One region of the Thiosocius teredinicola genome, then DNA from elsewhere that is predicted to be linked to it. Evidence: predicted binding sites of a transcription regulator. Region 1 holds the regulator's gene; each other region holds the start of a gene.
The links. Region 1 encodes sigma-54, which starts transcription at its own class of promoters, with help from an activator protein. Its sites were predicted from a motif close to TGGCANGNTNCNTGCTT; they were not measured.

Region 2: B1781_RS03505 (PEP-CTERM sorting domain-containing protein) is a predicted target of sigma-54. The motif match lies at 3,407-3,423, and genes of this name have one in related genera.
Region 3: nifV (homocitrate synthase) is a predicted target of sigma-54. The motif match lies at 3,020-3,036, and genes of this name have one in related genera.
Region 4: B1781_RS14320 (PEP-CTERM sorting domain-containing protein) is a predicted target of sigma-54. The motif match lies at 2,909-2,925, and genes of this name have one in related genera.

The regions. Positions count from the first base shown of each region.
Region 1 is NZ_CP019936.1:240,162-248,009, reverse strand. It holds gene B1781_RS01140 (KpsF/GutQ family sugar-phosphate isomerase) at 1-168, shown strand, start outside; gene kdsC (3-deoxy-manno-octulosonate-8-phosphatase KdsC) at 188-712, shown strand; gene lptC (LPS export ABC transporter periplasmic protein LptC) at 716-1,282, shown strand; gene lptA (lipopolysaccharide transport periplasmic protein LptA) at 1,269-1,757, shown strand; gene lptB (LPS export ABC transporter ATP-binding protein) at 1,784-2,509, shown strand; gene B1781_RS01115 (RNA polymerase factor sigma-54) at 2,661-4,163, shown strand; gene hpf (ribosome hibernation-promoting factor, HPF/YfiA family) at 4,195-4,524, shown strand; gene ptsN (PTS IIA-like nitrogen regulatory protein PtsN) at 4,542-5,006, shown strand; gene hprK (HPr(Ser) kinase/phosphatase) at 4,996-5,940, shown strand; gene rapZ (RNase adapter RapZ) at 6,036-6,923, shown strand; gene B1781_RS01090 (PTS sugar transporter subunit IIA) at 6,920-7,342, shown strand; gene B1781_RS01085 (HPr family phosphocarrier protein) at 7,342-7,611, shown strand; gene ptsP (phosphoenolpyruvate--protein phosphotransferase) at 7,608-7,848, shown strand, end outside.
Region 2 is NZ_CP019936.1:733,201-741,048, forward strand. It holds gene B1781_RS03485 (hypothetical protein) at 1-381, shown strand, start outside; gene minC (septum site-determining protein MinC) at 524-1,240, shown strand; gene minD (septum site-determining protein MinD) at 1,298-2,107, shown strand; gene minE (cell division topological specificity factor MinE) at 2,109-2,357, shown strand; gene B1781_RS03505 (PEP-CTERM sorting domain-containing protein) at 2,446-3,351, opposite strand; gene prsT (XrtA/PEP-CTERM system TPR-repeat protein PrsT) at 3,598-6,438, opposite strand; gene B1781_RS23545 (glycine zipper domain-containing protein) at 6,514-6,882, opposite strand; gene B1781_RS03520 (patatin-like phospholipase family protein) at 6,931-7,785, opposite strand; gene alr (alanine racemase) at 7,845-7,848, opposite strand, start outside.
Region 3 is NZ_CP019936.1:1,520,711-1,528,558, reverse strand. It holds gene B1781_RS07520 (nitrogen fixation protein NifZ) at 1-169, opposite strand, end outside; gene nifW (nitrogenase-stabilizing/protective protein NifW) at 153-494, opposite strand; gene B1781_RS07510 (hypothetical protein) at 523-1,044, opposite strand; gene cysE (serine O-acetyltransferase) at 1,055-1,846, opposite strand; gene nifV (homocitrate synthase) at 1,837-2,979, opposite strand; gene nifS (cysteine desulfurase NifS) at 3,234-4,445, opposite strand; gene nifU (Fe-S cluster assembly protein NifU) at 4,449-5,327, opposite strand; gene B1781_RS07485 (HesB/IscA family protein) at 5,350-5,673, opposite strand; gene B1781_RS07480 (nitrogen fixation protein NifZ) at 5,870-6,145, shown strand; gene B1781_RS07475 (FAD:protein FMN transferase) at 6,226-7,278, opposite strand; gene B1781_RS07470 (hypothetical protein) at 7,369-7,788, opposite strand.
Region 4 is NZ_CP019936.1:2,998,488-3,006,335, reverse strand. It holds gene glnT (type III glutamate--ammonia ligase) at 1-1,229, opposite strand, end outside; gene B1781_RS14325 (helix-turn-helix domain-containing protein) at 1,507-2,103, shown strand; gene B1781_RS14320 (PEP-CTERM sorting domain-containing protein) at 2,943-3,791, shown strand; gene B1781_RS14315 (hypothetical protein) at 4,023-4,202, opposite strand; gene dinB (DNA polymerase IV) at 4,717-5,916, shown strand; gene B1781_RS14305 (ethanolamine ammonia-lyase subunit EutB) at 6,370-7,791, shown strand; gene eutC (ethanolamine ammonia-lyase subunit EutC) at 7,788-7,848, shown strand, end outside.

The DNA.
Region 1 (7,848 bases):
GAGGTCATGATCCCCGGCGGCAAACGCATCGGCCCGGATCAGCTGGCGGTGGATGCACTGAACCTGATGGAAGAGAAGAAAATCAATGCGTTGCTGGTGATCGACGGCAATGAACAGCTGTGCGGCGCACTCAACATGCACGATCTGCTGCGCGCCGGCGTCGTGTGAACCGATAGGGAACAAAAGCATGCAGGATATTCAAGACAAGGCCGCTGCCATTCGTCTGGTGATCTTCGATGTCGACGGCGTCCTGACCGACGGCAGCCTGTACATCGGCGATGACGGCCAGGAATACAAGGCGTTCAATTCCAAGGACGGCCACGGCATGGTGATGCTGCAACACACCGGCGTGGAGATCGCCATCATCACCGGGCGTACGTCCGAAGTCGTCCGTATTCGCATGGCCAGCCTCGGTATCGAGCGCGTCTACCAGGGCAAAAAAGAAAAGCTGCCGGCCTACGAGGAACTGAAAAAGGAATCGGGTTTCGAAGACAGCCAGATCGCCTACGTCGGCGACGACGTGGTCGACCTGCCGGTGATGACCAAGGTCGGGCTGGCGATCGCGGTGCAGGACGCCCACTACCTCACCAAGCAGCACGCGCATTGGGTAACACCCAGCGGCGGCGGCCGTGGTGCGGCGCGCGAGGTCTGCGAACTGCTGATGGACGCCCAGGGCACGCTCGAATCCTCGTTGCAGCACTACGTCGATTGAGTGATGCGCCAGTTCCGCCCGGTCTTTGCCCTGCTGTTGCTGGCCGCTGCGCTGTTCAGTTGGTGGATGGTGGAAACCGGGCCGATCGCGCCAACGCCCGCCAAACCCAGCGGGCCGCGCGAGATCGATTACCACATCACCGGGTTGAACGTGCTGCGCATGACCGAGGCCGGCAAACCGGCACACCGCCTGATCGCGACCAAGGTGAAGCATTTCACCGACGACGACACCACCGAGCTGGCCGACCCCAAGCTGACCGTGTTTCAGGACAATGCGCCCCCCTGGCAGATCGACTCGGAGACGGCCTGGCTGTCGGCCGACGGCAGCCTGCTGTTGTTGTCCGGCGAGGTGATCATCGATCGAGAGGGCGATGCGCAGAACGCGCCGGTGCACCTGGTGACGAGCGAGGTTCGCGTACAGCCCGAACAAGACTATGCGGAAACCGACGAACACGTTAGGGTGGACAGCGATGGCGACTGGGTTGAATCCGTCGGCCTGCAGGCGTGGCTGCGTTCGCCATCGAAACTGAAATTTCTCTCGCAGGTAAAAGGCTACTATGTACCGCGTTAATTCTCTGCTGGCGCTGTTGCTCGTCGTGCTGACCGCAACGGCCACGGCACTCGAATCAGACAAGCAACAGCCTATCCAGCTGGCGGCCGACAGCGTCGATGTCGACCAGTCGAAAGGCGTCAGTATCTACCGCGGCGACGTCGACCTGCGCCAAGGCAGCATTCATCTGCAGGCCGATGTCGTGACCGTGCAGCACCGCGGCAAAAAGCCGTCGAAAATCGTCGCCGAGGGACGCCCCGTCAAGTTCTCGCAGCAGTCCAATAAAGGACCGGTGAAAGGACAGGCGCGCCGCGCCGAATACGAGGTGAACAGCGAAAACCTCGTGTTGATCGGCGATGCCGTGCTGGTGCAGGGCAAAGACAGCATGCGCAGTGACCGCATCGTGTACGACCGGGTACGTTCGGTGGTCAAGGCCGGCGCCGCCGCGAAAGGCAAGCAGCGCGTTCAGATCACCATCGATCCGCCGAATCAATAAGCAGTACACGCGATCCATACAACGCCATGACCCGACTCGCCGCCGAAGATCTGGTGAAACGCTACCGTGGGCGCTCGGTCGTCAACGGCGTGTCGCTGTACCTTAACGAAGGCGAGGTTGTGGGTCTGCTCGGCCCCAACGGAGCGGGCAAGACGACAACCTTCTACATGATGGCCGGGCTGATTCCCGCCGACCAGGGGCGGGTTACGCTCGGCGAGCACGACCTCACCGACAAACCGATGCATGCGCGTGCCCGTCTCGGCCTGGGTTACCTGGCGCAGGAACCGTCGATCTTCCGCCGACTCACGGTGGCGCAGAACATCATCGCGATCCTCGAGACGCGCGACGACCTCGATCGCGGCCAGCGCGAGCAGATGTGCGACGACCTGCTGCGCGAGTTCGGTATCAGTCACCTGCGCGACAACATGGCGATCAGCCTGTCGGGCGGTGAACGCCGGCGCCTGGAGATCGCCCGGGCTCTGGCGGTACAGCCGCGCTTCATCCTGCTCGACGAGCCATTCGCCGGCATTGACCCCATATCAGTCATGGATATCCAGCGCATTGTCGGTCAACTGGCCGAACGCGGGATCGGTGTACTGATCACCGATCACAATGTCCGCGAGACCCTTGGGATCTGTCAGCGCGCCTACATCATCAGTGAAGGCAGCGTGCTCGCACTCGGTGCGCCGAAGGAGATTCTCGAGAACCCGCAAGTCCGCGCAGTCTATCTCGGCGAGAACTTCCGGCTGTGATTAGGCGTATGATTGCTGCGCAGCAACATCGCCAAATACTGCGCCTCGCCAAAGTCGGGAACGCCGGTCTGCACAGCGGGTTCGACTCGCGCGCAGTTGCGCTAGAATGGCATTGGGAGTCCGATCAAATTTCATACCAGATAGTAGCCGAATGAAGCCCACCATCCAGCTTCGACTGGGTCAACACCTGACGATGACGCCGCAACTGCAGCAGGCAATCAAGCTGCTGCAGCTGTCGACGCTCGATCTCAAACAGGAGATCCAGGAAGCCCTCGACTCCAACCTGATGCTCGAAACCGAAGAGGAAGGTACGCGTCGCGACGAAGCCGACAGCGAGCGCAAAAAGAGCGAGAACGACGGTGAGAATGCAAGCACCCAGAACAACAACGACGATTCGCGCAACGACCCGAACAACGAAAGCGAGGTCAAGATCGAATCCGAGGCCATGCCGGATGAACTGCCGGTCGATACCGTGTGGGATGACATCTACGACAGCGTCACACCCGCCTCTCCCGGCAGCGCCGCCAGCAGCGACGAAAGCCAGGACTTCCTGAATCAACAAAGCAGCGGCGAATCTCTGCAGGACCACCTGATCTGGCAGATGCAGCTGACGCCGTTCAGCCCGACCGACCTGGCGATTGCCGAGGCGATCATCGACGGCATCTCCGAAGACGGCTACCTGACCACGCCGATCGAAGACATCGTCACCAGCATGGATGATCCGGATATCGAGACCGAAGAGGTCGAGGCCGTGCTGCACCGCGTGCAGGCCTTTGATCCGCCTGGCATTGCGGCACGCGACCTGCGTGAATGCCTGTTCATTCAACTGCGCCAGCTGCCCGAAGACTTCGAGTGGCGCGAGCGCGCGCTGTTCCTGATCGGCGAGCACTTCGACCTGCTCGCGGCGCAGGACGAGGCGCAGATGAAGCGCAAGCTCAAGCTGGAGAGCGACGACCTGATGTCGGTCATCCACCTGATCCGCTCGCTCAACCCGCGCCCGGGTACCAGCGTTGCCAGCCAGCCGCCGACCTACGTCGAGCCCGATGTGTTCGTGTACAAACGTAACAACCAGTGGCGGGTCGAACTCAACCCGGATGCAGCCCCCCGGTTACGCGTCAACGCCGAGTATGCGAACATGATCAGGCGGGCGGACAACAGCGCCGACAACGTCACGCTGAAAAACCACCTGCAGGAGGCCCGCTGGTTCATCAAGAGCCTGCAGAGCCGCAACGATACGCTGCTGCGAGTTGCGACACGGATAGTCGACTTTCAACGCAATTTCTTCGAATATGGAGAAGAGGCCATGAAACCGCTCGTGTTGCGGGATATCGCCGAGGCGTTGGAGATGCATGAATCAACCATTTCACGGGTAACCACCCAGAAATACATGCACACCCCACGGGGCACCTTCGAGTTCAAATACTTCTTCTCCAGCCACGTGAGCACCGCCAGCGGTGGCGAGGCCTCGGCCACGGCCATTCGCGCGCTGATCAAAAAGCTGATCGGTGCGGAGAAACCCAACAAACCCCTTTCCGACAACAAGATCGCGGCCATCCTCGCTGATCAGGGGATCAACGTCGCCCGCCGCACTGTTGCCAAGTATCGTGAATCGATGGCGATCCCGCCGTCGAACGAACGCAAGCGCTTAGCTTGATCGAAAGCGCTGAAATGCAAGGAGAAAATCGATGCAAGTCAACCTGACCGGTCACCATGTCGACATCACCGACTCGATGCGTGCCTACGTTGACGAGAAGATCGCCCGACTCGAGCGTCACTTCGACCACGTCACCAACGTACACGTCATCCTGAGTGTTGAAAAACTCACCAAGAAGGCCGAAGCCACCGTGCATATCGCCGGTGCCGACGTCTTTGCGGATTCCACTCACGAAGACATGTACGCTGCCATCGACTCGCTTGTCGACAAACTGGATCGTCAGGTCATCCGCCACAAAGAAAAGATCAAGAGCCACCGTGGCAACGGACACAAAGATGCGTCCGTCGAAGCGGCGGGATGAACTGATCCGGTCTCACCATGCTACCTAAAGGCATCCTCACGTCGGGCAGCGTCAGCATCGCTGACCCGGCATCGAGCAAAAAACGCATCCTCGAGCAGGCGGCACGCCTGCTCGCACGGGATACCGACGAGCCGACGGCGGAGCAGATTTTCGAACGCCTGCTCGAACGTGAGCGCCTGGGCAGCACCGGGCTTGCGGGAGGTGTGGCCTTGCCGCACGCCCGCATGCCCGGCATCAGCGACACGCGCGGCGCATTCCTGCGCCTGGAAACCCCTATCGAATTCGATGCGCTGGACGGCCAGCCGGTCGACCTGGTGTTCGCCCTGCTGGTACCGGAAGACGCCAACGAAGAACACCTTCAGCTGCTCGCCCGCCTGGCGGCGATGTTCAACGAAGAAGAGCTACGCGCGAGACTGCGCGAGGCAGAGGCGAAGGAAGCGATCGCTATCCTGACCGGCCACTCCAGCTCCCATGCCGCATAGCATTCGCGTCCGCGACCTTTACGAAGCACTCCAGGAACGATTGCAACTCGAATGGCTGGCCGGCCACTCCGGCGCCGACAGCACCATTCTGTCGTCGAGCAGCGACGCCGGCACCGGCATCATCGCCGGCCCGCTGAACTACATCCACCCCAACCGCGTCCAGGTCATCGGACCGGCTGAAGAACGCTATCTCAACAGCCTGTATTCGCCGAACCGGCAGCAGGCACTGCAACAGTTGTTCGCCGAGCGACCGGCCCTGGTCATGCTGGTCGACCGCGTGGAAGGTCTTCCGGAACTGGCGGCCATGGCCGACGAGGCGGGTGTGGCACTGATGCGCTCGCCGCTCGGCGACAGCCAGGTCCTGGACAACCTGCAGTATTACGCTTCGCTGTTCCTGTCGGAGAAGACCACGCTGCATGGCGTGTTTCTCGAGGTACTCGGCATGGGCGTGCTGCTGACCGGCGACCCCGCAGTCGGCAAGAGCGAACTGGCGCTCGACCTGATCACCCGCGGCAGCCGCCTGGTGGCCGACGACGCACCCGAGTTCACCCGGATCGCGCCGGACATCGTCAGCGGCACCTGCCCGCCGATCCTGCGCGAGTTTCTCGAGGTACGCGGCCTGGGCATCCTGAATATTCGCCAGATGTTCGGCGACAGCTCAATCAAGCGCACCAAGTATCTGCGCCTGATCGTGCACCTCAAGCGCATGTCGGCGGACCAGATCTCCGGCATGGACCGTTTATCGGGGGCGCATGCGATCCGCGATGTACTCGGCGTGCAGATTCCCCAGGTCACCGTGCCGGTGGCCCCCGGCCGCAACCTCGCCGTGCTGGTTGAATCGGCAGTGCGCAACCACCTGCTGCGCTTGAAGGGCTACGATGCCACCGAGGTGCTGATCGAACGCCAGCAGCAGGCGATCCTCGACCAATCGTGAGCGGCCGCGGCGCGTCACCGGGTCAAACCGGGAAATAAGCGCGGGAAAACCAACGCGCCGCTGTTTGTCTCGACCGCTGCACATATAATCAGCCCATGTCGACCGATCCTGCGCAAAACGATACGCCCAGCGTCATTCTGGTAACCGGCCTTTCCGGCTCCGGCAAGAGTATCGCCTTGCACGTTCTGGAAGACGTCGGTTACTACTGCATCGACAACCTGCCGGTCAGCCTGTTCGACGCCTTGGTGCGCGACATCACCGTCAACCCGACCAAGGCGCGCAGCCCGTTTGCCATCGGCATCGACGCGCGCAATCCAGGCACCGAGCTCGACCGCCTGCCCGGCATGATCAAGCGCCTGCGCGATCACGGCGTCGACTGCGAGGTGGTATTCCTCGATGCCGAAGATGCGATCCTGATTCAGCGCTTCAGTGAAACCCGCCGGCGACACCCGTTGACCGACGACGGTACCACCCTCGAGCAGGCGATCAAGCTCGAACGCGAGCTGCTCGAACCGTTGCTCGATCTGGCACGCCTGAAGATCGACACCTCGCGCACCACGCTACACGAGCTGCGCGAATTGATTCGTGCGCGCGTTGCCGAACGCGAAAGCGGCGAGATGTCGATCATGCTGCAGTCGTTCGGCTTCAAACACGGTGTGCCGCGCAATGCCGATTTCGTGTTCGACGCGCGCTGCCTGCCCAACCCGCATTGGCATCCGGACCTGCGGCCACTCACCGGCAAAGATGCCGAAGTCGCTGCGTTTCTCGGCGACGACCTGCAGGTCAAGAGCATGCTCAGCCACATCTGCGACTTCCTGACCCACTGGATTCCCTGTTTCGAACGCGAAGGCCGCAGCTATCTGACCGTTGCGGTCGGCTGCACCGGTGGACAGCATCGCTCTGTCTTCCTGATCGAGAACATCGCCAAGTTCCTCACTTCTCAGGGTCGCCAGGTCGTTACAAGCCATCGGGAACTGCCATGAGCGTCGGGGTCATGCTGATTACGCACCCCGGGGTCGGCACCGCGATCCTGCACATCGCGACGCGCATCATCGGCCGCACGACCGTACCGATCAAATGCCTCGAGGTGCCGCCGGACGCCGCGCTCGAACCGATGTGCGAACGCGCCAAGGCGATGCTGAAGGTGCTCAATCATGGCTCCGGGGTGCTGGTGCTGACCGATATTTACGGCGCGACGCCGCACAACATTGCCCAGCGGATCGCTTGCGACCAGTCGGACGCGGCCGTGCTGTCCGGCCTCAACCTGCCGATGCTGGTGCGGGTTTTCAACTATCCGATGGACAATCTGGACACGCTGACCAGCAAGGCGGCAGAGGGCGGAACGCGCGGCATCATGAGCTGCCCGGTAAAAACGCATAACAAGTCACAGGAATCGCTTTGATGCTTTCGCGCGAAATCACCATCATCAACAAACTCGGCCTTCACGCTCGTGCGGCAGCCAAGTTGGTGAACATCGCCAACGGTTTCGGCGCCGAGGTCATGATCGAGAAGAACGGCCAACGAGTGAACGGCAAAAGCATCATGGGCGTCATGATGCTGGCAGCAAGTTGCGGTACGGTGCTGCAGATCAACGTCAACGGCGAGGGGGAAAACGAAGCCATGCAGGCCTTGGTCGAGCTGATAGACAACAAATTCGGTGAGGCCGAATGACGATTGCCTGTGCCGGCATCGGGGTCGGCGCGGTCGCCAACATCGCCGTCGGCGACGCCTTTCTGCTATGCCGCGGCCCTGTCTGCATTACGCCCAGCTGGGTTGCGACCGAGCGGGTCGACACCGAGGTAAGACGCTTCGAACAGGCTATCGAGGTCGCCGGCCAGCAACTGCGCGACGTCAAGGCGCAGATCCCGCGCGAGACGCCGTCGGAGATCGCCGAGTTCATCGATACCC
Region 2 (7,848 bases), 490 kb from region 1:
TACGTAACGGTGCTGTATCAGGACATGAACGGCATCGTCAGCAACATGGATTCGATGTACAAAAACCTGTCGCGCGTCGACAAGGACATGGAACTGATCGCCGACCGTGTGAATCGCTTCGACGATCACATTCAGCATATGTCGCCGATCACGACGAACATGGCGCAGATCACCTCTATCATGCCGCGCCTGCGTGAGAGTATGCAGGCGATGGATGCCGAAATGGCGGCCATCGACGCCGATATGCTGCACGTGACCTCGGCAATGGCAGGCATCGGCGAGCAGATGAATCACATCACCGGGGGCATGGCCGTGATGCGCCAGAATGTCCATCAGATCTCCGGCCCGATGGGTGCGATCAATCCGATTCTGCCGAATTGACGCCGAAATCCGGCGATGCACCGGATGGCCCGATTCGAGCGGGATAATTTGTGAAGCAAACGCTACCTGGCAGGGCGATTTCGGATAGACTCTGAGCCCGAAATCAACAAACAAGCCGATTGCCGGAGAGTAGTGACCAGGCATGTCCGAGGTGTCTCCACGTACCGATCAAGCGCCCGCTGCTTTCGATATGAAAGCGGGCCAATACACGCTGCCGACCCTGGTATTGCGTGATCTTGACGTGAACGCGCTCGACGCGTTTCTCGCCCGGCAAGTCGCCCGCTTGCCGTCGTTTTTTGAGCAGGCGCCGGTCGCAATCGACATCTCTGCCCTGCCGGACACCGACCTGCTCACCGATTTCCCGATGATCGTCGGTATGTTGCGTGGACACGGCATGATCCCGGTGGGTATCCGCGGTGCGTCGCCGGAACAGCGTGAACAGGCCGTTGCGTTGGAAATGGCTATCATCCCGGCGGGTCGCAAAGCGACAGTCAATCGCCCGCAGCCGGTGCGTAGCGCCGCAAAGCCGGCCGTGCCGACCTTGATCGTCGACAAGCCGGTGCGCTCGGGCCAGCGAATCTTCGCCGACAATGGCGACCTGGTGCTGCTGGCCGGCGTCAGTTCGGGGGCGGAGGTGATGGCGGAGGGCCATATCCATGCCTATGGGCCGCTGCGCGGCAGGGCGTTGGCGGGCGTGTCCGGCAATACCGAAGCGCGCATATTCTGTCGCAGCCTCGGTGCCGATCTGGTTTCGATCGCCGGTCGTTATCGGGTCAGCGAGAACCTTGAGAATCGTTATCTAGGACGGGCCGTGCAGATTTCCCTTGTGGAAGATGCGCTGAAATTCGAGCTGCTGTGAAGCGTGGCCCGTCCTCACACCATCTAGCGTGGACCAGGCGTCCATAGGAGCGATCAGTTGCCTCGAATCATCGTCGTAACCTCCGGTAAGGGAGGAGTGGGCAAGACCACGACCAGTGCGGCATTCGCAATGGGTCTGGCCGAGCGCGGTTTCAAGACCGTGGTCATCGATTTCGACGTAGGTCTGCGCAACCTGGATCTGATCATGGGTTGCGAGCGCCGCGTGGTTTACGACTTCGTTAATGTGATTCAGGGCGACGCCAACGTCGGGCAGGCGCTGATCAAAGACAAGCGCAATCCCAACCTGTTCATCCTGCCCGCATCGCAGACGCGCGACAAAGAGGCGTTGTCGATAGAGGGCGTGGGGAAAGTGCTCGAGGACTTGAGCCGCGAGTTCGATTACATCGTGTGCGATTCGCCGGCCGGAATCGAGAAGGGCGCGACGCTGGCGATGTACTACGCCGATGACGCGATCGTGGTCACCAACCCGGAAGTGTCGTCGGTGCGCGACTCGGACCGCATGATCGGCATCCTGTCGAGCAAGTCGCGGCGCGCCGAGCAGAATCTCGAGGGGATACGCGAGTTCCTGCTGGTTACCCGCTATTCGCCGGAGCGCGTTCAGCGCGGTGAAATGCTGTCGCTGGAAGATGTCCAGGAGATCCTGTCGCTCGACCTGATCGGTGTGATCCCGGAATCGATGTCGGTGCTGAACGCATCCAACGCGGGCGTCCCTGTGATCATGGATCGTGAGAGCAGTGCGGGCCAGGCTTATGGCGATATGGTGTCACGGTACCTGGGTGACGACCTGCCGCACCGTTTCCTGAATGTCGAGAAAAAAGGCCTTCTGGGCCGCTTGTTCGGGGGCTGATATGGCGTTACTCGATTTCTTTCGACAGCGGAAGGCCAGCGGTTCGGCGGCGATCGCCAAAGAGCGGCTGCAGATCCTGGTCGCGCACGACCGCCGCGGTGGCGGCCCGTCGTATCTGCCCCAGTTGCAGAAAGATTTGCTCAAGGTGATCCGCAAGTATGTTGCGGTCGACAACGATGCCGTCTCGGTCAATGTGGAACACGATCAGGGTCACGAGATACTCGAACTGAACATCGTGTTGCCTGACTGAAGGCGTTTTCGGCGCGCCTTTCGCGTCGTTTTTTCAGACACAAAAAAGCCCGGCCAAGCCGGGCTTTTTTTGCGCTGAGCGACTTGCGTCAGCTCGCTTTGCGGCCCCAGCGACGGCGGGTCGCAAGTGCGCCGATGCCGAGCAGTGCCAGGGTGCCGGGAACCGGTACACCCGGATCGCCACCGCCTTCGCTCGGCTCACAGTGTGCCGGGTCGCAGCTGACCGTCAGGCCGCTGATGCGGAAGGCGTCGTTGTTGTGTTTCTTATTCGCGCCGGCGATCAAAACGAAGTAACGCGATGCTACCGGGCTGTTGATCGACACCGTGCGGTCGCTGGAGTCGCCATAGTTCTGGGTGATCAGGGTCCAGTCGCCATTACCCGCCCAGGTGTCGTAGTCCGGAATCTGGCCAGGACCGGCGAGGTTGTTGATCTCAAGTTCGGCGCCGCTGTAGGCCCACAGCTCGAAATCGGTGTCGGCGCCATTGTAGGCCTTTAGCAGGCTGATCTCTTCAACCGATACCACGCACGATTCGAAGTCGAACAGTACGGCGTCACGCAGGTACTGCGACTGCCCGCTGTTCTTGATGTTGTCGATCTTGCTGCCCCAGTGGGTGCTTTCGCCCGGCGAGTGAACGCCGATGCCGTAGCGAGGGACGGTTCCATCGGTCGTGTACGAGGTCGCACCGTCACCGATTTGGCCGCTGTAACCGAGCGTGTTGCCGTTGTTGTCCTTGTGGCGGCCGACAGTGAAGCCCTGCAACACCAAGCTATAAGAACCACCGGCGGTCGAGGTGCCGGTATAGGTCAGGGGATCGCCATTGACGTTGCTGCCGCTGGTGAAATCCCAGGTCACGACGCATTCGGGGGTGGGGTCGCCACCGCCGTTGTTGCCTCCGCCACAGTGGTTACCACCACCTTTGTGGGAGAACGTGGCCAAAGCAGTGCTGGAAGCGCCGGCCAGAATGGCGAGCGCTGCGAATTTTAGAATATTCATTTCCCGGCCTGTGATCGTTGAAACAGTGAGTTGTTTGGGTTCTTTGTTATTTCGCTAGCAGAAAATATGCCTAGATCGTTGTTATCTTTACGCCTTTAAATCATTAGTTGCGAACTATATCGCAAAAACAACGATTTACCGCAGCAGCCCAATTGGGAAGAAAATTCGTTAGCCCGTGGGCCGCGTGGTGGACCAAGCAGGAATTTCCCAGATGTAAAGAAACTCGACAGCACTGCGCCGTGCCGGTCACTTCGTCGCTTGCAGTGCGTTCAGTCGTGCCTCTGCCTCGGCGCGCTCGGGAAAATCATCCGACATCCGCAAGGCGTTCTCGTATTCGCGCCTGGCAGCCGACGCGTTGCCGTATTCCTGCAACGCCACGGCGAGGTGGTAGCGAATGGTGGGGGAGCGGCCATTGCGTGCCAACGCGTCCCGCAGGTGGGCAAGGCCACGTTCGAGTTCGCCCAGTTGGGTCAGGGTCCAGCCCAGTGTGTCGAGCACGGCCGGGTTGTCGGGCGCCAGTTCATAGGCCTTGGTGGCTGCTTTCAAGGCCCGTTCGGTGTCGTAGGTCGACAAGGCGTCCGCCAGGCTGCTCCAGGCGATCGGGTCATCCGGAGTCAAATCGACGAGTTCCTCGTGCAGCGCAAGAGCTGCCTTCTGGTCTCCTCGCAACATCTGGTGCCGCGCGAGCACGCGAACCACTGCGGCTACGCCGGGATGCTGTGCGTTCCAATCGCTCAGCACCTTGAGGGCGTCCGATTCTTTGCCGGAGCGGATCAAGCCGCGATGCTGGCTGATGACCAATTGCGGCGAGTCCTGAATCTCACGCGCTTTCTTATAGTAGCCAACGGCTTCCGCCGGCTTCTGCTGCGCCAGACGAATGTCGCCGAGCAGCGCCATGGCATGGGCGTTCTTCGCGTCGCGCTGCAGCACGGCCTGTGCTTCAGCTTCCGCGTCGGCCAGTTTTCTCTGGCGGAAATACACGGTGGCCAGCTCGTTGCGTGCGAAGTGTGCATCGGGGTCGACCGCCAAGACTTTCGACAGTACCCAGGCAGCGGCATCGGCATCGTCGGCCACGATGAACAGGCGCGCGGTATGCATCAGGCGCTCGACGTCTTCGCCTGCGAAACGGGCGACGTCGCCCAGGGTGATCGTCGCCCCGGTCTTGTCGTCTTCGGCGAGCTGGACCCGGGCAAGGGTCTCGGTGACCAGGTAATCGTTGGGCACGGCGCGATTGAGTGCCGCTGCCTTGGTCGCGGCCGATGCGGTGTCGCCTACGGCGAGGTAGGTATTGATCAACTCGATGTTGCCGAGGACGTTGTTGGGTTCGAGTTCGTGCAGCTTTTCCAGGTGTTGGATCGCCAGCCTGGCGTTGTTCTGCTTGAGTGCGAAGCGCGCAGCCTCGAGCAGCGCGCGCGTGTCGTTGGGGTCGGTAGCGAGCAGCTCGGCGAACGCCGCACCGGCCTGTTGCGTGCGCCCCTCGGCGACATCGAGCTTGATCAGGTTGTAGCGTGCCGGGCGAAACGTCGGGTCTTTCGCCAGAATGCTCTCGAGGATCGAGCGGCCTTGCGCGCTGTCGCCGCGAGCGACCGCAACCAGCGCTTGCAGGTTGCGCGCCGTCAGGTTGTCGGGCGATTCCTTCACCAGCCGGTCGGCGACACCGCCGGCTTCATTGAAGCGGTTCTCGCTGTAGTACAGCATGCCGAGCAACAGCGATGAATCCGCTTTGGCCGCGCCGCTGGTCTGTTCGACCAACGATTCGAGCGTCTGCAGAGCTTGATCACGCTGTCCGCTGTAGAACTGCGTCATGCCCAGGCGTCGCACCAGTGCCGGTCCGCCGTTGTAGTTTTCCAGGGCGTCGCGGTAATAGCGCTCGGCGGCGACTTCATCGCCCGATTGCATATGCGCATCGCCCAGCAATGCCAACGCCTCGGCGTCGGCCTGATTGTTGGCGGAAAGGCGCAGCAAGACGCGTTGTGCATCGTTGGGTTTGCCCATCGCCAGCAGGATGCGCCCGAGCAATTTGCGACCTTGGGCGTCGCCGGAGTGCCCGTCGACATAGGCCGACAAGAATTGGTACGCGGTTTCGAGCTGCCCACCCTCGAACGCGATGGTGCCGTACAGCAACAGGTCTGCGCCTCGATTCGACACATCCGCCGACGAGTAGGCGCTGATCAGGCTGGATGCCTTGGCGCGCGCGGCGTCGGCGTCTGCTGTCCGGTTGAGCGCCTTGAGTGCCTCCGAGCGCAGATACGGAATCGTGGCGACGGCCGGAAACTTCCGTTCAAGCGGTTCCAGCAACGCCACTGCGCGCGCCGCGTCGCCCGATTCGAGGATTGCCGTTGCTTCGCCGAGCGCGGCCTGTTGGTGATTCGGGTCGAGCGAGTGGGCGCGGTTGTAGGCCTTGCTCGCTTCATCGAACTGGCCCAGCGCGTGTGTAGCGGAGCCTTTGACGAACCATGCTTCCGCATTGTCCGGTGCGACCGACAGAATATCGTCGACCAGGCGCGAGGTTTCGGCAAACTTCTTTTGTTTGAGCGGAATCTTGGCCAGGCCCAGCTTGGCGCCGACATGTGTCGGATCGATCTGCAGTGCTTCCTGGAACGCAATGGTGGCCCCTGCGGGATCGTCGGTTTCAAGCCGCGCGATGCCTAGCTGCTCCCACAGGTCCGGTTGCTGGCTGCGTGGAAAACGGGTGGGAATGATCGACTCGAGATTGAGTTCGTACTTGCCCAGGGCGTTACGCGCCTTTGCCAGCGGCCCTGCAACCAGCAGTGGGTCGGCGCCCAGTTTTTGCGCCTGCACCAGTTCCTCTTCGGCCGCGACCGGATCGTCCAGCGTCAGGTGCACGCGTCCCAGCAGGATCTTTGCGGACAATTGCCCGGGATCGCGTTGCAAGGCGTTTTTCAACTGAATCAAAGCGCCTTTGGGGTCGTCGTTGTTGAAGCGCGCAACGGCGTCTTCGTAATAGCGGGTGGCCAGGGGGTCGGCGGCCTGCGCGGCGCCAATGGCGGTCATCGCCGTGGCCAACAGCAGTGCGCGCCAACGGCGCCGGCTTGAACCTGTTTTTGAGTCGTTATTACTGTTCATGCTGATCGGGTCGATCTGTCGATTCGTTGAGGCTGCGCCGTTTCGTGCTGTAAGACGACGCGATGATATGACGTGTCAACAGCGTCCTTTCTTCGCTTGTCCGGGCGGGCAATGGTAGTAGGGCTGTGCTGGACGCGCCCGCGGGTGGGGAGCTGAGTGCGTTTGTGGCGCAACGGCCTCGCCTGCTTTGTCGGTTGCTACAGCCGCTCCGGTAGCGCCACCGATGGCGCCGCCAATAATGGCTCCCTCGCGCCCGCCGACCTCGTTGCCGATTGCCGCGCCGGTTGCACCGCCGATTCCGCCTCCGATCGCAGCATCGAGCGTTGAATTGTCGGCATGGACGTTTGCCGCAAGCAGCGCGGCTATTGCCGCAATGGCTGGGAATCTCATGACTCGGAACTCCTGGGTTTTCTTTTCAAGGAGGATTATCGGCGTCGAGCGCATGCGCTTGAAAGACCGAATCGTAACGGTTATTCGCTCAGCGCGTGGGTTTCACGACTCAGCGACGGGCATGTCCGGCAGCGAAACGCCGTTCAGTTTCAACGGCAATACGGAACGTGTCGTTTCGAAGCCACGCTCAAAGAGGTCCAGTTTTTGTTCCGCCGTCATGGCGAATTCAATCGGCGAGACGTTGCTGGTTTCTATCACGACGGTGTTGCGCCAGAAGCGGTCATGGATGTACTCGCGCGAAATGCTGGTCATAAAGGTTCTGATCAGCATCGTGACGTAGTCCGGCAATGGAAAGACTCGGGATTCTTCGATCGGCACGTTTTCCTTGGCCGAGCGCAGGCGGAAATAGACCACTGGCGTATCGTCGTCTGTCCATGACCGGTACAAGGCGTCCTCGGCAAGTATGCTGCCGTCGACCATCAGGTGATTGCGATATTTCTCGAACGTGAACAACAGCGGTATGCCCATGGAAAACCGAACCGCGCGCGAAACGGTGAAGTCCGGTGTGTGTTCGCGGTCAAAGATGACCGGCTCGCCGGAACGCACGTCGGTTGCGACAACGTGCAAGTCGCGTTCGAGGTCGGCAAAGGTTGCGCCATGAAGCTGGTTGTCCAGCCAGTTCTCGAAGCAGGATCCGTCCGACAGTCCGCCACAGCGCATCAGGCGCTTGATTGAGAATCCGCGGAACTGGCGAAAGTCGACGTCGAACGCCAGCTTTTTAAGGTGCGCGGTGGAATGGCCGTAAGCGAACAGCGACGCGACGATGCTGCCGCCGGATACGCCCACCAGTTGGTCAACCTGGTAGTCCAGCTGCTCGAGCGCACTGAGGATGCCGACGTGCGCCGGCAGGCGTGTGCCGCCGCCAGCGAGTACGGGAATCATTTTCTTGACCGTCATGCTTGGTTATCGGCGTGGCGATTCCAGTCTTTATAGAGGCGACTTCGCCGTCGAGGGGTTCAG
Region 3 (7,848 bases), 1.3 Mb from region 1:
GGATGGAATAGATCAGCTGGTCCTGCAGAAACGTGCCGACGTCGCGCACGAAACCGACAGCCCCCCGCCGGATCAACACACCACCGGTCGGCGTACCGGGGAAGGTCCCGTCATTGCGCACGGTGCGCATGACGCGGACCTCGTCACCGTACTCAAACTGAGGGCGCACCTTTCACCTGCGTGGTCAAGTCACCGAGCGGCACGAAGGCCTGCTGCGGTTCGTTTAGATGAAACACGCGGAACACTTTCTCGGTCTGCGCATCGGAGACAACAAAGTCTTCGTAGGCACGTACCAGTTGCTCACGGTAGACGGCGCGCTGCGCATCTTCGTCTTCGGGCAGATCGATGGCAGCGAGGTAGTCATGGTAGCGCTGCAGGATATGCAGGCGGTTGACGTGTACCACTTTGGCTTCGTACGGAATCTCGAAGTAGTCGAGAAAATCTTCGGCGCTGCTCAGTTCATCGAGATCCAGGTCCAATTCGCTTTCGGACATAACGTTCTCCACATCAACGTAATGAGTTTCAGCCGACCGCAGTGGTGCCGGCTTGTTCGGCCAATGCGTCATTGGCAAGATCGATCAGGGCTTTCACGCCGATCCGGTCGGCCTCGTCGAGACGGGCAATTGCCTGCAGGCGTTCGAGAGCGCCCTGCGGATCGCCCATGCGCAACTTCAGGTAGGCCGACCCTTTCAGGGCGTACAGGTAGAAACGGAACTGCGTCATCGACTGTTGCACGGCGTTCGCAAGATCGTTTTCATCGATCGTGCGCCAGTCGGGCTCGATGCCGAGACGGTTTGCCACCACGTTCATCGCCCGGTCTGCCACGCTCAGCGCATCTTCGTAGCGCAGTTGGTAGTAGTAGTAGCGGTACAGGGCCACCAGCACCGTCAGGCCTTCGGGAGCCTTCGAAAACGCGCGCAGCAAGGCCTGTTCTGCCGCCGGCGTGCCGTAGGCCTCGGCTGCGGTGTTCAACAATTGCTCGACCTCGGGGTTGGCAGCCTCGTCGAAATACAGGTCTTCGGCGGTAAAATCCAGTAGGTCCATTGCTCGTCTCTCAGGCGCGTTGTGCGGCCGGTTGGTATGGCTTGGCATCCGTCTCGCACACGTCATGCGCATCGCAGGTAGCGCACTCCTGCTCGGTACCGGACGCCACGGCGACCCGCTCTTCGAGCACCTGTATGCGATCGAGCAAGCAGCCAATCGCGGTAGCCACCGGGTCTGGGATCAGGTGGTGGTTCAGATCGATGCCGTTGGGATTCAGGCCGACCACGGAGTCACCGCCCTGCACCACCTTGGCCGGTATGCCGACGGCAGTCTGCCCTTCAGCCACGTCGCGTATGACAACCGAGTTCGCGCCGACTTTGACCTTCTCACCCAAAGTCAGCGGACCGAGGATCTTGGCGCCCGCGCCAATCACGCAACCGCTGCCGATCGTCGGATGGCGCTTACCCTTCTTCCACGAGGTACCGCCCAGGGTCACGCCGTGATACAGGGTCACGTCGTCGCCGATCTCGGCGGTTTCACCGATCACGACACCGGCGCCGTGGTCGATGAAGAAACGTTGCCCTATGGTCGCGCCGGGATGGATATCGACGGTCGTCCATACGCGTGCGATGTAAGACACCAGGCGGCCGAGATAGCGCCAGTTGCGACGCCACAGCCGGTTGGCCACGCGATAGCACAGCACGGCATGCACACCGGGATAGGTCGTGACGACCTCCCAACTCGAACGCGCGGCCGGGTCACGGTCGAAGACGCACTTGATGTCTGATTTCCATGACTGCCAGACAGAGAGCTTGTTTTGCTTGCCTTTGGGTGCCATTTCGCCCGACGCAGCTACGACCATGACGCGACCTCCTGGGGTTGCAGCAGTTCGTTGAGAAAGCCTCTGAGTTCCTGTTCGCCCGGCGCGCGCTTGTTGTCGTTCACGTAGGCACGCACACGCTGCAGAATATGTTCCGACTGGTATTGATCGACGTCGATCTGCATGGCCGCGTAGGCCTTGCTGATCGCACTTCGACCCGAGTGTTTGCCGAGTACCAGGCTGTGCTCACGACCGAGTTCCGCCGGATCGACGCCCTGGTAGTTCATGCGATCTTTCAGCAGGCCGTCGACGTGAATGCCCGACTCGTGCGTGAACACACCAGGCCCGACCAGGCTCTTCTGCCAGTCGACAACACGCCCCGAGGCATTCGATACCAGTTCGGAAACGCGATCGTAGCGGTTCATCGCCACGCCGCAGTCGAGTTGGTGAAGATGACGCAATCCCATAACGACTTCTTCGAGCGCGGCATTGCCGGCACGTTCGCCGAGGCCGTGCACCGTCGTGTTCACATGGGTGGCGCCACCGAGCACGGCGGCCAGCGTATTGGCCGTCGCCAGGCCGAGATCGTCGTGCGCATGCATCTCGATCTGCAGATCGGTGATCGCGCGCAACGCCGCGATGCGATCACGCACCGAGAACGGGTCGAGCACTCCCAGGGTATCGGCGAAGCGGATGCGCGATGCGCCCGCTTCTTGTGCTGCATCGGCGATCTGCATCATGAAGTGCACATCGGCGCGCGACGCGTCCTCCATGCCAACGCAGACGTTGAGACCGAGCTCGAGCGCCTCGGGAACACGGTTGCGGATGGTGTCGAGTACCCAATCGCGATCGCGACCGAGTTTGCGCGTGATCTGTTGGTCGGATGCGGGAATCGAAAGATCGACCCACTGCACGCCGAGGTCACGACAGGCAGCGATGTCGGTCGGGTGCATGCGGCACCACACCATCAGGTCAGCCGATAGGTCCCTTGCGGCGACTGCTCGAATTGCGTCGCGCTCCATCTCGCCCATTGCGGGGATGCCGACTTCCAGTTCCGTTACGCCGACATCGGCAAGCGCTTCAGCGATGGCGATCTTCTCTTCACAGGTGAAGACCACGCCAGCAGACTGTTCACCGTCACGAAGCGTTGTATCGTTGATCACCGGGGGCCGCATAGCTTTCCCTCACACCGTCCGCTTGTTCATGGATGGTATTGAGCAACCTGCATGCCAAGTCGCAATTCGTTTTTATTTCAATCACTTGTCGGATTGAATGTCGCAAATCATGCAGCAACTGCGACAGACAACGAGGGCGGCTTTGTAGGAGGTTCGACAATCGTATCCGCGGCGATCGAATCATCCTCGCAGAACGACAAAAGCCGCCATGGAAACGGCGGCTTTTGCGGCTTGCACAGCCAGGCGTTCGCAGATCAGGCGTAGGTCGGTGCGAATGCCTTTTCGGGCTCTTCCACCGGACCGTCTTCGCCCCAGTACGGCGAAAGCTTGCGCAGCTGGGCAACGATCGGTGGAACCGCCTCTATCACCTTTTCGACGTCTTCCATCTTGTTGTAACGCGACAACGAGAAACGGATGCTGCCATGTGCTGCGGTGTAGGGAATGTCCATCGCACGCATGACGTGTGACGGTTCGAGTGAACCCGAGGTACAGGCCGAACCGCTCGATGCGGCAATGCCCATCTTGTTCAACAGCAACAGGATGGCCTCGCCTTCGATGTACTCGAACGCGATGTTGCAGGTGTTCGGCAGACGGTTGCGCGGATCACCGGTGACGAAGGCATGCGGAACGCTTTCGAGAATGCCTTGCTCGAGGCGATCACGCATCGCCTGCACAAAGGTGTGCTCGTACTCCATCGACTCCATCGCCATCTCGGCGGCCTTACCGAGGCCGATGATCGAGGTCACGTTCTCGGTACCGGCGCGCCGGCCGCGCTCCTGGTGACCGCCACGTAGCAAAGGACGGAAACGTACGCCGCGACGCAGGTACAGCACACCGACGCCTTTCGGTGCGTGCAGCTTGTGACCCGATAGCGACAGCATGTCGATGCTCGACTCTTTCAGGTTGAGCGGCACCTTGCCGACGGCCTGCACGGCATCGGTATGGAACATCACACCGGCCTCATGTGCCCACACGGCCATCTCCTCGACCGGGAACAGGGTACCCGTCTCGTTGTTGGCCCACATAACCGAAACGACCGCGACCTTGTCCGACAGCAGGCTTTTGTATTCCTGCATGTCGAGGCGACCACGCTTGTCGACCTTCAGGTAATGCACCTTGTAGCCGTCTTTCTCAAGGTTCTCGCACAGTGTCAGCACCGCCGGGTGCTCGACCACCGTGGTGATGATCTCTTTGCGATCCGGCTGGGCGCGCAACGCCGACAGGATCGCGGTTGAGTCCGACTCGGTGCCACACGAGGTGAAGATGATCTCCGAATCGTGCTCGGCACCCAGCAGCGTCTGAATCTGCTTGCGCGCGGTTTTCAGGGCCCTGCCGACCTTGTCGCCGAACTGGTGCAGCGACGAAGGGTTACCGAACTGCTCGGTGAAGTACGGCAGCATTTCCTCCACGACCTCGGGGGCGACCATGGTCGTGGCGTTGTTGTCGAGATAGATACCTTCAATCATGGATCAACCCTCCGCTACAGCCTGTCTCTGGTCTGCCGGCAGCACTTGAACGAACTCGCCCAAGCCTTCGACCAGCGCCTGCTGTACGCCGCCCAGCGTGGTTGCAGCCATCTGGCAACCCGAGCATGCGCCTTTCATGTTGACGTAGATGAGCTTGCCGTCGACGTCGACCAGTTCGATGTCACCGTTGTCGCGCTGCAGGTTCGGGCGAATCGTCTCGATGATCTCTTCGATCTTCTTGATGCGCTGCAGGGTGTTGAGCTTCTTCGGTTTCTCTTCGATCGACACCGCGGTCGGATCAAAGGCCTCGCCCTTCTCGCTCAGCACCTTGACCAGGATCTCTTCAATGCCTTCGTGACATGCCGCACAACCGCCACCGGCCTTGGTGTAGTTGGTGACGTCTTCAACCGTGCGCAGATCGTTGGCGCGAATCGTGTCTTCGATCATGACCGCATCGATGGCGAAGCACTTGCAGATCAACGCTCCTTCTTCGTGATCGTCGACCCACTCTTCGCCGCGGTAGTTGGCGACAGCGGCCTGCAGGGCTTCACGGCCCATGACCGAGCAGTGCATCTTCTCCGGCGGCAGACCATCGAGGTAGTCGGCGATATCCTGGTTGGAGACCTTGAGCGCGTCATCCAGGGTCATACCCTTGATGATCTCGGTCAGTGCCGAAGACGACGCGATGGCCGATCCGCAACCGAACGTCTGAAAGCCCGCTTCCTGGATGATCTCCGTCTCCGGATCGACGCGCAGCGTCAAGCGCAGTGCATCGCCGCAGCTCAGCGAACCGACGTCGCCGATACCGTTGGCATCTTCTACGGCCCCGGCATTGCGCGGCGTGAAGAAGTGCTCTTTAACCTTTTCCGAGTAATCCCACATATCGGCCCCCTAAATCAGTAAATCAGGCTGAGAATGAATTGCCGCAACCGCAGCTGTTGGTGGCGTTCGGGTTCTCGAACTTGAATCCGCTGCCATTGATGCCGTCGACGAAATCAACGGTGACATCGCGAAGAAGAGGCGCGCTGAGCGACTCGATAAAGACTTTGACCTCGCCGCATTCCACTTCGACATCTTCGGGATTGCGTTCTTCAACGAGGTCCATCGCGTACTGCATACCTGAGCAACCGCCGCCGGTCACGGCAATGCGAAGCCCCAACACTGGCGTTTCCGCCCCTTTGATGAATCGGCTGATCGCGGTCTGCGCGCTTTCGGTCAAAGTCAACATGGTGTTCATCTCCTGCTGGCAAGTGTCTTGCACATTTCCTGGCATCAGCACTGCAAGCGATGTGCCACACGGTAAACATCGCGCTAACACGCTGATTTTTGGAAAAGAGACGGTGAGTCGAGGCAAGCTGTGTAGGCTTTTCTACATCCCTAAACTCACTGCGCGTGGGAAACATCACAATGCTTTTGGAGACAACATGACGCTCAACGATCTACAACCGGGAGACATGCTTTTCGCGGCCACCACCATCGTCAACGACGGCTCGCTACCCGGTTTGGAGGAAGGTGCCGTTGTCGCTGAAACCGGCACACGCGGTGTGCTGGTCAATACCGGGCACCTCGAAGAGCAACCTTCACAGGTGCTCTACCTGGTGCGTTTCGAAACCGAATCCGGGCTGGGGCCGGCCACCGCCTGCTGGCCCGAAGAACTGACCGCCGGGCCCGACGAAGGCGATGAAGCCGGGGTGAATTGAACCGACTGCAATCACCGGACGAGATCATCGGTGCCTTCCCCGCTCGCCACGAGAGACGGGGACGGCCAATCAAAGACACATCAGGCGATAATCGCCGCGTGTCGCTGATCCGCATTGGAAAGGGATAGGCGTTCCGCCATCGGCCGCGTGAGCTGCACGCGACCGCCGTTGTCGATCACCATGACCTGATCGACTCCGAACGCCGCCGCGACCTCTGGCCAGTGATGTTCGCCGGCCACGCTGATCGCGGTTGCAGCGGCATCCGCCAACCCGGCATCCGGATGTACCACCGTGACCGAGGCAAGCTGATCGGCAGGAAGACCCGTGCGCGGGTCGATGATGTGTGGATAGCGTTTGCCCTGGTGCGAGCGATAACGCTCATAGTTGCCGGACGTCATAATCGCCTCGTGCCCGTGCGTTTCGATGCTGGCCGCACTACCCCGCCGCTGCGGGTGGCGCACACCGATCCGCCACGCACGCGAGGGATGGCGACCGATCGCGCTCAGATCGCCACCGGCGTTAACGATGGCGCCCTCGATGCCTTGCTGCTTGAGGAAGTCGGTCGCCAAGCCAAGTGCATAACCTTTCGCATAGCCGCCGAGATCCAGTTGCACCGACCGATTGTCACTACTGACGCGCCGGCCCTCGACGCGCAGCGCCGCGGGACTGGGCGCATCGGCCATCAACTGCTCGATCTGTCGGATCGCCGGCGGTTGTCCTTTGGGCAGTTCATCGTCATGAAAACCCCACAGGCGCACGACGCGGCCAATCGCCGGGTTAAACAGGCCGCCACTACTTGCGTGCAGTTCACGAACGCCGTGGATCAGCTTGAGCAGATGTGGATCGTCGACGACAAAGGATTCGCCCTGCGCCAACGCCTGGTTCAGGTCGTTCAACTCGCCGGGCTTCCACGCATGCCACTGGGTGTGCGCACCACGCAACAGCGTTACCAGATCCGCCAAAACACGTTGGGCTTTGGCACGATCGTTTTCGACGATCTCCACGTCGACAAGGGTGCCGAACAGGTACCAGCGCGCGCGGTGAATGTCTGCAGCCGAAGCCTGGCGCCCCAAGAACAACAAGGCACCGGCGGTCAGGGTTCCGCCCAAGAAGGCGCGACGGTTGAGTGGCATGGTCGTTTACCTCATGAATTCTCAATTTGCTGCCGAGCGACGGCGCTCGCACCGCGCCGTTGGCTTTTGCAAGCGTTGCACCCGGGCGGATCAGCCGCCCAACACCGCCTCGTAGGCACGGCGCAGCAGGGCTAACTCGATCTCCGGCAGGCCACGTGCCTGGGTGAGATCGATAAAGGTGCCGCGATGCCTCTCGGCCAGATCGAATGGCGGATCAGTCGCGGTAAAGCGCACCAGGAACACCGGAATCGGCTCGCCGTCGGCCTCGGCGACTGCAGAGAACTCCGCTTCGGCCTCCAGACCACCGCGATCGAGCCCCAGCTCGCGTTCCGCCGCAGATACGGCTGCACCGGGATGCAGTGGCGCATCGTCGACTGCACCTCGGTCGCGCAGGATGGCGTTCGCCGGCAAGGGTTCGAAGGCGCAGATGCTGCTGCTCCCGTCGAATCTCAGGAAACGTGTACGCGCGCTGGTCGACTGTTTGTGGAACAGAATGACGCGTGTATCCATGAGCTAGCTCCGTTCCGCGATTTCCCGGCCAGACGGCGACAACAGCGCCAAGCAGACACC
Region 4 (7,848 bases), 2.0 Mb from region 1:
GCGCCCATCTGCTCGCGCAGCACGCTGTCGGCGGCCAGCGCATCGAGTGCTTCGTTGAGGTTCTGCGGCAGGATGTCGATGCCTTTCGCGTTGCGATCTGCCGCGCTGAGCGAGTACAGGTTGATATTCTGCGGTTCACCCGGATCGAGTTCGCGTTCGATGCCATCGAGGCCGGCAGCGATCAATGCGGCGTGCACCAGGTAGGGGTTGCAACCGGAATCGGGCAGGCGGAATTCGAGGCGGCCGTAAGGCACGCGCACCATTGCCGAGCGGTTGTTGTCGCCGTAGGCGATATAGGCCGGTGCCCAGGTCGAGCCGGAGGCCGAACCACCGACGACCAGGCGCTTGTACGAGTTCACCGTTGAAGCAGCGAAGGCGCACAGGGCTTTGGCGTGATGCAACAGGCCGGCGGCGAAGTGATAGGCGATCTTTGACAGCCCCATGCCGTACTTGTCGCTGTCGTCGTTGAACAGATTCTTGCCGCTCTCGTCGGCAATCGACAAGTGGAAATGCATGCCGTTGCCGGTACGGTTGGATGCCGGCTTGGGCATGAACGAACACACCATGCCGAGTTCGTTGGCGATCTCGCCAGCCGCCATGCGCACGAAGGTGAAGCGGTCGGCCGATTCGAGCGCATCGCCATAGGTGTAGTTGATCTCGAACTGGCCGTTGGCGTCTTCGTGGTCGATCTGATAGACGTCGAAGCCGACGGTCTGCAAGCTGTCGACCAGCTTCTCGAGAAAGGCGCGTGCACGCGACAAACCTTTATAGTCGTAGCACGGCTTGTCGAGCTGGTCGGAATCGTCGACCGGTGCAAGCGAGCCGTCGGCCGCGCGTTTGAACAGTGAGAATTCGGGTTCGAGGCCGGTGTTGAGTGTCCAGCCCTTGTCACTCAACCGTTGGATCTGACGCTTGAGAACCACGCGGCTGTCGTAGGGATAGGGCTCGCCGTTGACGTAGCCGTCACAGGCGATGCGCGCATAACCGGGTTGCCAGGGTACGACCGACAGGGTGTCGAGATCGCCGCGCGCCATGAAGTCGGGACCGTGCGGTTCCATGCCCAGACCCCACACAGCAAAACCGGCGAAACCGGCACCACTTTCGACGACGTCCATCAGACAATGCGCCGGCACCGATTTGGTCTTTGCCACACCGTGGATGTCGACGAACTGGGCGAGAATGAACTTGATGTCGTTCTCGCGAATGAATTGATCGATATCTAAGGACATCTGCGTACTCCGTTTAATAATCAGCCACGACGCGGTGAGGTCGGGGAGCTGCGGTTTCTCACTGGTAAACAAAATCTCTTGCAGTGAAAAAGCAGATGTTGTGCCAAGAAATTCCTCGTAAGAAAAAAATATTCCTAATTCGATAAGTCTTTGATTTATTTGTGCTAGTAAACTTATTTTCTTTGTGAGAATATTAGGCCGCAGTGATTCTTTGCTACCCGAACGACCGAAAGTGGCACAGCAACAGTGCGTTACGCACCGAAACGGAGCGATTTGAATGGCAGATCCGCAGGACAAACGGTTCGATCTCGATCAGTACATCGGCATGAAAGTGAAGCGTGCCCGCCTCGATGAAGGCCTGAAACTGGTCGATGTAGCGCGTATCTCGGGTATCAGTCAGGGCATGGTGAGCAAGATCGAGAATGCCCAGGTTTCGACCAGCCTGGAAACTTTGAGCCGCCTGTGCGACGCGATCGGGCTACCGATCTCGAAGCTGTTTGCCGACTTCGATCGCCCCGATGGCGGTGCGCAGTTCACCAAGGCCGGGCAGGGATTGGAGGTGGTTCGCCGCGGCACCGAGAAGGGTCATACCTACCATCTGTTGAACTACAAGCGCGGCGGTACCACCACGTTCGAGCCGTTCATGGTGACGATGGACGACCTCTCCGAGGTGTTTCCGACCTTCTCTCACCCGGGCGAAGAGTTCATCTACGTGGTGTCGGGCTCTATCGTTTATCGCCACGGCAACCACCTTTATGAGATGGAGGCGGGCGACAGCCTGACCTTCGACGCGGAGATTCCGCATGGGCCCGAGCGCTTGCTCGAGGTGCCGATCCAGCTGTTGTCGGTCATCAACTACGCCAAGCAGCAGTAGTGTGATCGACATGCGGCGATGGACTCTGAAATCGCCGTGAGCATTCGGTGTCGACGGCAGCCAAGGCCAATAGCGCGCTGATCGACCGCGGTTTTGTCTTGTTGGGGTCCAGCAATGCCTGAACGATCGGTTTGTTCGATATGAACGCGATCCCGTAGACGTTATCGAGGCGTTCTAAGATGAAGACGCATGTTGCGCGTTGCGCAAGGTGCGCTGTGCTGTAAGGATGGAGTGAACTGCCTGTTCGGTATCCGGAAACGGTCAATGAAAGCACTGCAATCCTGTTGGTCGCGTTCGCTGCCCCTTTCTGCAGTCGTGGCGCAGCACATCAAACAGGGCCACGATCATCGACTCCCGTCATTTAGCTCGTAGACGTAGGGTGAGGCATGCGACAGAGCCTATCCCAGGCGACAAGATGGGAAAGCACAAAGAACGCCGAGATGGTGCTTCCAGTCACCAGGGCAAGCCTTCCGTGGAATTGAGGCCGAATCTGTCGTTTCGTCAGTACTCGAAAAAAGGTCCCCAATCGGAGACTTCTTTTTTAGTCTTCATAGGGTTTGAGGTAGTCGACTTCCTCGTAGCCGAGCGCTGCGGAAAAGGAACTTCCTTCTTCCAAAAATTACTACACGTCTGCAGGAAGGCGAATTAACGGCCTAAAGACATGTCGGCAAATTTTACAGTTCCTTGCATCCTCATTCGAGAACGCGTGAGAGCCGGCGAAACCAAATGGATTTCGTGACGTTGCCACCGTGTAAATATCAGAATTATAAAGTTATTTTAAGTCTTCTGCCGAAAGACTGGCAAACGGTATAGTAATTGCTTATAAGCGATTGGCGCACGTGATTACCCTCTTATGGGGTGCAGATTCGCCGAGAAATTTATTTGGTTGTAAAGCACTGGAAGGGCTCAACCAGTCAGAACTCTATGATAAGAAGAGGACAAATGTGATGAAAGGATATTCCAAGCTCGTTACGGCGGCAGCCTTTTTTGCGCTTGCAACGTCGGCTAACGCGACCATCTTGACTGTATTCGATGGGATTGCTGGGGGTACGGCTTCGTTCGATTCGGCGGTTACTTCTGCTGGCGGCACCGTCGTAACTGACGTTTGGTCGTCCAGCTTCTCCGGTTCTACCTCTGTTGACTTTGGTGACTACGTTGTTACCCGAAACAACGGTGGCGCCGTCAATTCGACGACCTATGGCGACATGTCCGGTAGCGTTATTAATATCAGCCCGGATGGCGCGTTCGGCGCACCAAATGGTACTGCTGCATCGGGCATCACCTTCACGTTTGACTCGCCGATCAACTCGTTCGGTTTTGAGGTTGGTGACTGGGCAACCTGCTGCTTCAACCCGGTAACCGAACTGTTTATCTCGTTTGATGGCGGCGCACCAATTATGGTGGCATCTGCAACCATGGAAGCCGATGGTCTGTTCCCGTCGCAAGACGACCCAAGCAGCGATGTCTTCGAGATCTTCGTAGCCGCATTCGACGATACCGGTGACTTCACCGAGATTCAGTTCTGGGGCAACGGCTCGGGTGAGTTTCTGTATGCAGGGGGCCAGGTGAAATACGCCCTGCTCGACCAAGGAAGTCTCCCGGGTGGCAACGATGTTCCGGTACCTGCACCCCTGGCACTGATGGCTCTTGGCTTGCTCGGTGTTGCTGTACGTGCTCGCCGCGCGTAAGGGATCTCAACAATCCTGCAAAAAAAACGGCCTTAGGGCCGTTTTTTTGTGTCGATCGAAGAGAGGCTGATTGAGCAACAGCAACAAGGGGTGAGTTATCGCTTGCTGGCGGTGAAGAAGCGCTCGGCAGGTAGACACCATACGTGCAAACACTTTGCGTGCGCAATATCGGCGCGATTAACGTGGCGGTGCGAATCTGTGCGACGTTGTTCTAGAACGTTGCCTTTTCCATCATCTTGGCCAGGCAACAGGGGGGTAGCGCTGGCCCTTGGTCAGCATGAGGCTGACGATATCGGAGAAGATGGTGCTAGCCACGTAGCCGACACCGGCGCAGAAGTAAGCCGTCATGAACATGCGCAAGAACAGCTTGCTGGGTGCTCGGCCTTCCAGCGTCTTCCCGTCGATGGTCATGTGGTTGCCCTTTTCGGTCGCGATAACCAGAACCTGGCTGAAACCCAGCGCGCGTGGAGCCTCGCAAACAAATGCGATATCAGCCGTCTGCAGCGCGCTGCCGCCGCTAGGGTTCGGCGGGGAACCAATCTGCCTTTTGGACGAAGGTCAAGAGACGATGATTTCTCCGGCTTTCATCGGGCCAACCACTTGTCATCGTGCGACGGTATGATGCGCCAGCTGCCGAACTAGCGCAGCCGCTGCGCCACCGAAGTCATTGGCCGTTCAGTTGGATTGGCAGAATAGGATCTGGATTCTAGATCAACGGTAGCGAGCTGGAGGCGGCGGCCCATTCGCAACTGTGATTACAACCGAAAATGCGGCGCGTGCATCTCTATATAACGATCGGCGATTGTCAGCACGGCCAAAGCGCCGCAGGCCATCGCCCTGCATGGCCGGCGTTTCGTTGCCGGTTTCGTCGATCTGGACTTGTGGGGCTGCATGAACCGGGAATAAGCAATACAGTGCAGCGTCAGTGCACCCCAATGAGCCAGTGCCCGCGGTCGTGAACACCACGCGGCGCATTGCACATCTCGATATGGATGCATTCTTCGCATCGGTCGAGTTGTTGCGTTATCCGGAACTGCGCGGACAGCCGGTCGTGGTCGGTGGTCGCAGCGCCCCGGCACCCGAGGTTGATCAGCAGGGCAATCGCATTTACGCGCGGCTGCGCGATTACCGCGGCCGCGGTGTTGTGACCACCTCGACCTATGAGGCGCGGGCTTTTGGTGTGTTCTCTGCCATGCCGATGATGAAGGCCGCCAGGCTGGCACCGGAGGCGTTCTTGCTACCGGCCAATTTCGATGCGTATCGCGACTATTCACGCCGCTTCAAGGCAGCGGTAGCCGGCATCACTGACCATATCGAAGACCGCGGGATCGATGAGATCTATATAGACCTGACTGACCTGCCGCAGTCCAGCGAAGAACTCGGTCAACAGCTCAAACAGGTGGTCAGAGAGGCTACCGGACTGACCTGCTCGATAGCGATTTCGCCGAACAAGCTGCTATCCAAGATCGGTTCGGAACTGGACAAGCCAGATGGATTGACCCTGCTCGATTGGGATGACGTACCGCGTCGAATCTGGCCGCTGCCGGTAGGCAAGGTGAACGGTATCGGCCCGAAGGCAAATGCCCGTTTGACCGACATGGCGATACACACGATAGGCGATCTGGCAGCCGCCGATCCGTCGCGCTTGCGTCAGGAATTCTCAGCCAGTTACAGCGACTGGCTGACCAGGGTTGCACAGGGAATCGACGACAACCCGGTCGTGCGCCATGCAGATCCAAAATCAATCAGCCGAGAAACAACCTTCTCGAGAGACTTGCACGCACGTCACGATCGCGATGAACTCTCGGCGCTTTTTACTCGCCTGTGCGAACAAGTAGCCGAGCAGTTACAACGCAAGGGGTTTGTGAGCCGGACCATCGGTATCAAGTTACGTTACCAGGACTTTCGCACCGTCACCCGCGACATCACTCTGGAAGAGCCGACGGGCGATGCCGCTGAAATCCGCCGCGCCGCAGGCGAGTGCCTGAAGCGTGTGTCGCTGGATCAGAAACTTCGACTGCTCGGTGTGCGTTGTAGCGCCCTTGTATCAACACAGGAGCTGAGCAGCGATCAGGTTCACCAATGGAGCCTGCCTCTGGAGTCGGACCAGCATAGAGACCGCTGATGCTGCTGCGACTGGTTGGTCGACGCTAAAGATGTCCATCACAACGGTATCGAATCTTTCGAATCCTGTGAGAATTCACGGGAAAGAACTTCTGCTCTCGGGATGCGTTAAAGCCGTTTGCAAACGACAGCAGCGGATGATGCCCTGAATCAGTGCGCCGCCTGCCGCAGTCGCCCGTTGGAGGGGCGTATGCGTTGCCCTTGCGACCGACGACACGCGGCCACAACGCCGTCGCCTGAATGACGGTTTCCCGCTGGAGCGGGAGCGAAACCGTTAAGTCGACTGATTCAGAGAGGCTAGTCTCAGCAGGCGGAAGCCAATGGCGCGGCTTGCAATGTTCGGCATACCTCGGAACGATTTGTGCAGCGATTCGGCGGGGCTTTTTATCTCGGTTGATAGGCCGTGAAGCGGATCCGGCTCACCCAAAACGCAAGACTTGGCGGTTCATCATTCATGCAAGCGACAGACAAAAGGTATCAGTTCAGCAACGTCGTCGGTGATCGCACTTTCCAGTTTCGCGATCTTGCCGACCTCATGGCGAAAGCCACGCCGGCGCGGTCCGGTGATCGTCTGGCCGAGGTCGCTGCGGAGAATGCGGAGGAGCGCGTCGTCGCTCAGATGACGTTGGCAGATCTGCCACTTTCGCAGTTTTTGAACGATGTCGTCGTGCCTTATGAAGACGATGAAGTCACCCGGCTGATTATCGACGAACACGACCGAAATGCTTTCGCTCCGATCGCGCATCTGACGGTCGGCGGTTTCCGCGAATGGCTGCTGAGCGATTTAGCGACGTCAGAATTGCTTGCTGCCCTGCGTCCCGGCATCACCCCCGAGATGGCGGCCGCTGTTTCAAAGATCATGCGCAACCAGGACCTGATTCTGGTAGCGCGCAAGTGCCAGGTCACGACCGCGTTCCGCGACACCATCGGTCTGCTCGGTCATTTGTCGACCCGGCTGCAGCCCAATCATCCGACCGACGACCTGACCGGTATTGCGGCCAGTATTCTCGACGGCTTGCTTTACGCCAACGGCGATGCGGTGATCGGTATCAACCCGGCGACCGACAACGTCGCGCAGGCCTGCCGCTTGATTGGCATGATGGCCGATGTAATCGAGCATTATCAGATACCGACACAGAGTTGCGTGCTGACACATGTGACCAACTCGATCGAAGCGATCGAAAAAGGCGCGCCGGTCGATTTGGTGTTTCAATCCATCGGCGGCACCCAGGCGACCAACGAGAGTTTCGGGTTCAACCTAACGACGCTGGCCGAGGCACGGGATGCAGCGCTGTCACTCGGTAGGGGTACCGTCGGCAACAACGTGATGTATTTCGAGACTGGGCAGGGCAGTGCGCTATCCGCCGACGCACATCACGGCGTCGACCAGCAGACCTGCGAGGCACGCGCCTATGCCGTCGCGCGAAAGTTCGATCCCTTGCTAGTCAATACCGTGGTCGGATTCATCGGGCCTGAGTATCTGTACGACGGTAAGGAGATTACCCGCGCCGGCCTCGAGGACCATTTCTGCGGCAAGCTGCTCGGTCTGCCGATGGGCTGCGACGTGTGCTACACGAATCACGCCGAGGCCGATCAGAACGACATGGACAACCTGCTGACGCTGCTGTGTGTCGCCGGTTGTACCTACATCATGGGCATTCCCGGCTCGGACGACATCATGTTGAACTATCAGACCACCTCGTTTCACGATGCGCTGTATGCGCGTCAGGTGTTGGGATTGAAGCCGGCACCGGAGTTCGATGCCTGGCTGAAGAAGATGGAAATCTTCCGCGAAAGTGAGCGTTTCCGCCTCAACGCGCAGTTGCCCAGAGCGTTCAGTGGCTCGGTACAACGCTTGTTGGGGAACGGAAATTGAGCGGTAAGGACGACACCAAACTCAACGACGAGCCGATCGTCGTCGAGAATCCCTGGG